One region of the Faecalibacterium prausnitzii genome, then DNA from elsewhere that is predicted to be linked to it. Evidence: riboswitches for the same ligand, from Rfam matches in the RefSeq annotation. Region 1 holds a riboswitch; the other holds the start of a gene.
The links. Region 1 has a riboswitch for thiamine pyrophosphate ahead of thiT (energy-coupled thiamine transporter ThiT). Riboswitches for the same ligand answer to the same signal wherever they lie in the genome.
Positions count from the first base shown of each region.

Region 1 (3,546 bases):
GGGATGACCTCATCACCCACAACCTGCGGCTGGTGGTCTACCTTGCCAAAAAGTACGAGAACACCGGCGTCCCTGCCGAGGACATGATCTCCATCGGCACCATCGGGCTGATCAAAGCGGTCAATACCTTCACGCCGGAACGGAACATCAAACTTGCCACCTACGCAAGCCGCTGCATCGGCAACGAGATCCTGATGTATCTGCGCAAAAGCTCCAACCGCCGCCAGGAGGCCAGCATCGACGAGCCTTTGAACGTGGACGGCGACGGCAACGAGCTGCTTCTCTCCGACATCCTCGGCAGCGACGAGGATCTGGTCAGCCAGCGGCTCGAACAGAGTGCCGAGCGGGCCACCCTCCGGCAGTCGGTGGCCCTGCTCTCCCCGCGGGAGCGCCAGATCATGGAACTGCGCTTCGGGCTGCTGGACGGCGTCGAGCGCACCCAGAAAGAGGCCGCCGACGCCCTCGGCATCAGCCAGAGCTACATCTCCCGCCTCGAAAAACGCATCATCCGGGAATTGAAAAAGAAGCTGGAGGACTGAGCGGGCAAAAATTCCCACGCATGATTCCCCTGCCCCCGCCCCATACTTCCGGTAACGTCAAAACGAAACCGGAGGGGCGCGGATGTACAACAAAGTCGAGCTCTGCGGGATGGATACGGCACAGCTGCCTGTCCTGACCGAAGCACAGAAGCGGGAGCTGCTGACGCGGGTCCATGCGGGCGACGCCGCCGCCCGCCAGCAGATGATCGAGGGCAACCTGCGGCTGGTGCTCAGCGTGGTGCAGCGGTTCGCCCAGCGAGGCGAGAATCTCGACGACCTGTTTCAGGTAGGCTGCATCGGGCTGATCAAGGCCATTGACAACTTTGATCCGGCCCAGAACGTGCGGTTCTCCACCTACGGCGTCCCGATGATCATCGGCGAGATCCGCCGCTTTCTGCGGGACAACAACGCCCTGCGGGTCAGCCGGTCGCTGCGGGATACGGCCTATAAAGCCATGCAGGCGCGGGAGAGGCTGGAAAAGCAGCTGGGCCGGGAGCCTACGGTGAACGAGATCGCGCAGCAGGCGGGCCTGTCCCGCCGGGAGGTGACGGCGGCGCTGGAGTCGGTGGTGGAACCGCTCAGCCTTGAGGAGCCGCTCTATACCGACGGCGGCGACGCCATGTATGTCATCGACCAGGTGCGTGACCCCGACGGCGAGGACAGCTGGATCAGCGGCCTGCAGTTCCGGGAGACCGTCGCGTCCCTGACCCCGCGCGAAAAGCGGATCATGGAGCTGCGCTACCTCAAGGGCGAAACGCAGATGGAGGTGGCGCGGGAGATCGGCATCAGCCAGGCGCAGGTCAGCCGGCTCGAAAAGGCCGCGCTGGAACAATTCCGCAGCAAATAGCAGCAAAAGCGGCACACCCTTATATAACCTATCTATAAGGATGCGCCGCCGCTCTTATTTCTTGCCGTATTTCCGGCGGGTGGCCGCCCCGCCCCGCAGATGCCGCTCGGCCTTGTTCCGGGCCAGCACTGCCTGCACCCGCTGGAACAAGTCGGGGTCCACCCGCCGCAGCCGGGACGAAACATCCTTGTGCACGGTGGATTTGCTGCACCCGAACGCCCGCGCTGCGGCCCGCACCGTTGCGCTGTTTTTTGCGATGTACTCCCCCAGCAGTGCGGCCCGCTGTTCCGGTTCCACTTTCATGCCCTGTCCCCTCCTCCGCAAGACTCCTTGGTAAAAAATATGAGGCGGAGGGGCGCAATATGCTCGCCGGGGCTTGACTTTTGGCGTCGGACGACTATACTGGGAGACGGACATGAAAACAGGGGCGCCGAAAGGCTGAGATCCGCACACTGCGGAGTACCCTTGAACCTGATCCGGGTAATGCCGGCGTAGGTAAGTTTGCGGAATGTTCCCATCTTTCACAAACGAAGCCTCTACGCCTGCTGATCGCAGGCGTATTTTGTTTTTGTGTACTATATTTTTAGAGGAGCGAATCCAAAATGTCGAATTCCTATTCCAAGACCCGCATTCTGGTGGAGTGCGCCCTGATGATCGCCATCGGCACCGTGCTGTCGAACATCAAGATCTTCACCATGCCCAACGGCGGCAGCGTCACCCTGCTGAGCATGCTGCCCTTTGTGCTGGTGTCCTTCCGCCATGGCGTCAAGTGGGGCCTGTTCACCGGCCTGGTCAACGGCTGCCTGCAAATGCTGCTGGGCTTCTGGGCGCCCCCGACGCCCACCTTCCTGTACTTCCTGGGCGAAGTCCTGCTGGACTACCTCATCGCCTTTATGGCGCTGGGCACGGCTGAGCTGTTTGCCCGCCCCTTCAAGAATCGGATGGTCGGCGTGGCTTTCGGCACCTTTATGGCCGGTGTGCTGCGCTTCCTGTGCAGCTTCCTCTCCGGCGTACTCGTCTGGGGCAACCTGAACGAGGGCCTGAGCGCCTGGACCTACAGCCTGGTCTACAATGCCAGCTACATGCTGCCGGAGACCCTGCTCACCGTGGTGGCCGCTGTGCTGCTCATCAAGGTGGCCCCGCAGATCTTCGACCGCCAGTACACCAAAGCCTGATTTTTCACGCACCATCGCGCCCCGGCAGGTCTACCGCCCGCCGGGGCGCCTTTCTCCGCAAAAACTTCGCAGGAAATTCGAAAAAAGTGTTGACAGCGCCCCTTCCTGCTGGTATAATAATTCACGTCGCAAGACACGAAACCAAACATGTGGGGGATTAGCTCAGCTGGGAGAGCGCTTGCATGGCATGCAAGAGGTCAGCGGTTCGATCCCGCTATTCTCCACCAAAAAAGCACTGTACTTCGTAGGAAGTATGGTGCTTTTCTTTTTGTTGAAGCCGATTTTTGGGGGCTGCATTGCTTCGCCTGCACCGTTTTCAGGCTTTTGCAGGCGGTTTCGATACAACCCCCAACGTCTGACTTTACACCGTTTTCAAACTGGAAAGCGATTTGAACCTTCCATTCGGAAAAAACGGAAAATTCTTATTTTAACTTGGGTATACTCCTGTTGTGTCCGACATGAAGAAAATCGTTCAGAAAACTGCCGCATTGTCTTTCCCCACATGGACGTTAGCCGTATGGGATATGGATACTGCAACATTATATATGGTCAAATACGACAGAAGTCATTGATTTTCTTTGTTTATCTGTGATACCATTCGTTACGAGACCAACGGCGTTGCTCTCTTCGCCTATGGTTGAGACTCCGGCACTCAAAGAAACTTTCCGAAAAACACAACGAGGTGACCATTTTTGAAACGTCGAACTTTTCTTGTCTGCTCCGCTGCACTTTTTTGCGGTGCATTTCTGGCAGGGGGCTGCACTCAAAAAGCTTCTCAGCCCGTCCTTCAGCAAATTGAATACTCCAATTTGGCAGATTCTAATACACAGGCTCTTCTTTCCAAACTTTTGCAGAATGCCGGCGTATCTGACCTGCGGATACGGACCTTCTTTGATCATGTGCAGAAGTTCAACAATGCCGTGGACCCGGCATGGCTCACCACAGGTTTTGAAAATGCCAAGCCTTTGGATCTGAAATACGATCC
Region 1 is NZ_CP065377.1:1,181,422-1,184,967, reverse strand. It holds gene sigK (RNA polymerase sporulation sigma factor SigK) at 1-539, shown strand, start outside; gene sigG (RNA polymerase sporulation sigma factor SigG) at 622-1,386, shown strand; gene I5P96_RS05795 (sporulation transcriptional regulator SpoIIID) at 1,441-1,689, opposite strand; TPP riboswitch at 1,800-1,902, shown strand; gene thiT (energy-coupled thiamine transporter ThiT) at 1,989-2,561, shown strand; tRNA gene I5P96_RS05785 (tRNA-Ala) at 2,713-2,788, shown strand; gene I5P96_RS05780 (DUF4300 family protein) at 3,254-3,546, shown strand, end outside.

Region 2 (3,546 bases), 540 kb from region 1:
GCCAGAGGCTCCCCTACCAGGGGAGCTGTCGAGCGTGAGCGAGACTGAGAGGTTGTACGAAGGACAACTTTATAACTGTTCTACCAATGCTCTCAATTCCCTGCACTCAGCCTCGATATCCTTAGCCGCGAAGATGGCACTGACCAGCGCCACACCGGCTTCGCCGCAGTGGGCGAGGCTGAGCAGATTCTGCTTATGGATGCCGCCGATGGCGACCACCGGGATGGGGACCGCCGCGCAGATGTCCCGCAGCGTCTCTTTGGGCAGGGCGGTCACATTCGTCTTGGTGGCGGTCGCAAACATGGCCCCGCAGCCCAGATAGTCCGCACCGGCCTCCACAGCGGCTCTGGCTTCGGCCACATTGTGGGCCGACACGCCGATGATGGCCTCCGGGCCAAGGATGCGCCGGGCTTCGGCAGGGTCCATGTCCTCCTGCCCCAGATGCACACCGTCGGCCCCGCACTGCCTGGCCAGCGCCACGTTGTCGTTCAGAATGAACGGCACACCGTACCGTTTGCAGAGGGCGGAGATCTCCAGCGCCTCTGCCAGAATGGCCGCGTCGCCCAGATCTTTTTCCCGCAGCTGCACACAGGTGGCTCCGCCCTTCAGGGCAGCTTCCACCTGCTGGGGCAGGGTCTGTTCGCCCACCCAGGCGCGGTCGGTCACGGCATAGAGCCGCAACATCTCAGCAGTACAGTTCATCGTTTGCTCCTTGGTCAAGTTGTTCGCCGGTCAGGTTGGACACGGCATCCATCAGATACATGCGCAGCGTTCCGGTGCCCTCTTCGCCGGTCAGGCGGGCAGCGGCAGTCTCGCCGCAAAGGCCCATCGCACAGACGGCGGCCGCCGCCGCGGCCAGCGGGCGGTCGGGGTTGGCCCCCACGAAAGCCGCCGTCAGGACCGACAGCATACAGCCCGCCCCGGTCACCCGCCGCAGCAGCGGAGTGCCGTTGCGGAGGATGTGGGTCGTCTTCCCGTCCGTCACGATGTCCTCGGCCCCTGTCACTGCCGCGACGCAGTGGTGCTGCGCGGCAAACTGCTCAGCCAGCGGCCGCAGGGCCTCCGGCGGCAGGGTCTTGCCGGCATCCACCCCGCGTGAGACCTGCGCAAGCCCGCTCAGCGCCTGCAGCTCCGAGGCGTTGCACCGCAGCACGGTGACGGGCACTTCCCGCAGCACCTCGGCCGCGATGCTCTGGCGGAACTGCGATGCGCCCACGCCCACCGGGTCAAAGACCACCGGCAGGCCCAGCCGGGCGGCGGTGCGGCCCGCTTTGACCATGGCCTCGGCTTTGCGGGGGCTCGGGGTGCCCAGACTCAGGCAGAGGGCCCGGCTCAGCGCCGTGATCTCCTCCACCTCCTCCGGGTCATCCGCCATGATGGGCGACGCCCCGGCCGCCAGCACAATGTTGGCGCAGTCGTTGGCGCTGACGAGATTCGAGATGCAGTGGACGAGGGGCGAGGTTTCCCGCACCCGGTCGAAAAGAGCTCCAAACGCTGTCACGGTGCCCTCCTCAGCTCAGGCTGGTCTGCATGGAGCGCAGAGCGCCGGAGCGCTGCAGCGCGGCCAGCAGCACACCTGCAATGACCGCACCGCCTGCGGTCGAGACGAGGAAGGGCACGATGTAGGCATAGAATGCGATATCGCCCGCGCTCTTGCCCATCAGCAGGATGGCCACCGGGTAGGCGCACAGCCCGCCCAGGATGGAGGTGCCGAACACCTCACCCACCAGAGTGGGCAGCAGCTTTTCGGTCTTGTGGTAGACGATGCCGCACAGCAAGGCACCGAACATGCTGCCGGGGAAGGCCATCAGGCTGCCCAGACCCAGCAGGTTGCGCAGCAGCGAGGCCACAAAGGCCACGCCGATGCCGTAGTAGGGGCCCAGCAGCACAGCGCACAGGATGTTGACCATGTGCTGCACCGGGGCGCATTTGCTGCCAAAAATGGGGAAGCTGAACACGCTGCCCACAACGGCCAGGGCGCAGAGCATCCCGGCCAGAGCCAGCTTTTTCGTAGAGAGTGCTTTCATGAGGATTCCTCCTATTGCAAAGCGGTCGAGACTTTCTGGTCTCCTCTCACGCCGGAACACGGCTTCCCATCGCGTCGATTCAAGGCCCAGGGCGCTCCCCCTCGGCCCGGAGCCGCCCACAAGGCGGCTGCGGCAGAAAACAAAAACAGGAGCTCCCTCTGCGGAAGCCCCTGTGAAAACGCATCGTGATGACTTCCTACGGCGGCATTATCCGCATCAGGTAAAAGGGTCGAAGTTTGAGCACTTCCTCTCAGCCCGCATGACGAGCTCCCCTGTATTTTGTTGTCGGGAGTATTCTACACCCATCGCGCCAAAATTGCAAGAGGCAGTTTCCTTTTGCAGTGCTTCTGTGCTATACTAGGAACAGTTCCGCAACCAAAACCACTTCAAAGGAGATTTGGAATATGGGTCTTGTAAAAGCTGCAATGAACGCGGCCTCCGGCGTGATGGCCGACCAGTGGAAAGAGTTTTTCTATTGCGATGCCCTCCCGGCCGAAGTGCTGGCCGTCAAGGGGCAGAAGCGCACCGACCGTCGCTCTGCCAACAAGCACGGCAATGAGAACATCATCTCCGACGGCTCCGTCGTGGCCGTGGCGGAGGGCCAGTGCGCCCTGATCGTGGAGCAGGGCAAGGTGGTAGAGCTGTGCGCCGAGCCGGGCGAATACACCTACAGCACCGGCACCCAGCCCTCCCTGCTCAGCGGCGGGCTGAAGGACATCGACGGCGTCTTTGCCGAGATGGGCAAGCGGTTCGGCTTTGGCGGGCAGGCCGCCGCCGACCAGCGCATCTACTACATCAACACCAAGGAGCTGGTGGGCAACAAGTACGGCACCCCCAACCCGGTGCCCTTCCGGGTGGTGGACCAGCGCGCCGGCATCGACCTCGACATCGCCATCCGCTGCTTTGGCGAGTACAGCTACCGCATCGTCAACCCCATCCTGTTTTACACCAACGTCTGCGGAAATGTGGAAAACGCCTACACCCGCGACGCGCTGGACGGCCAGCTCAAGACCGAGCTGATGACCGCCCTGCAGCCTGCTTTTGCCCGCATCAGCGAGCAGGGCATCCGCTACTCCTCCCTGCCCGCCCACACCACCGAGCTGGCCGATGCCCTCAACCAGGCCCTCAGCGCCAAGTGGAGCAAGCTGCGCGGCATCGAGATCGTCTCGCTGGGCGTGTCCGGCGTCAAGGCCAGCGAAGAAGACGAACAGATGATCAAGGACCTGCAGCGCAGTGCCGCCTTCATGGACCCCACCCGCGCAGCCGCTCATCTGGTGGGCGCACAGGCCGCTGCCATGCAGGCGGCTGCTTCCAACACCGCCGCCGGCCCGGCCATGGCCTTCATGGGGGTCAATCAGGCGGCAGCAGCGGGCGGTGTCAACGCCCAGACCCTCTACCAGATGGGGGCCCAGCAGCCCGCTCCGCCGGCCGCCCCGGCTTCCGGCTGGGCCTGCTCCTGCGGCCAGAGCGGCAACACCGGCAAGTTCTGCACCGCCTGCGGCAAGCCCCGGCCCGAAGC
Region 2 is NZ_CP065377.1:638,574-642,119, reverse strand. It holds gene thiE (thiamine phosphate synthase) at 70-702, opposite strand; gene thiM (hydroxyethylthiazole kinase) at 686-1,501, opposite strand; gene thiW (energy coupling factor transporter S component ThiW) at 1,512-2,027, opposite strand; TPP riboswitch at 2,204-2,311, opposite strand; gene I5P96_RS03070 (SPFH domain-containing protein) at 2,432-3,546, shown strand, end outside.
Region 2: linked by a shared signal. The riboswitch ahead of thiW (energy coupling factor transporter S component ThiW) and the one ahead of thiT (energy-coupled thiamine transporter ThiT) in region 1 are both predicted to bind thiamine pyrophosphate.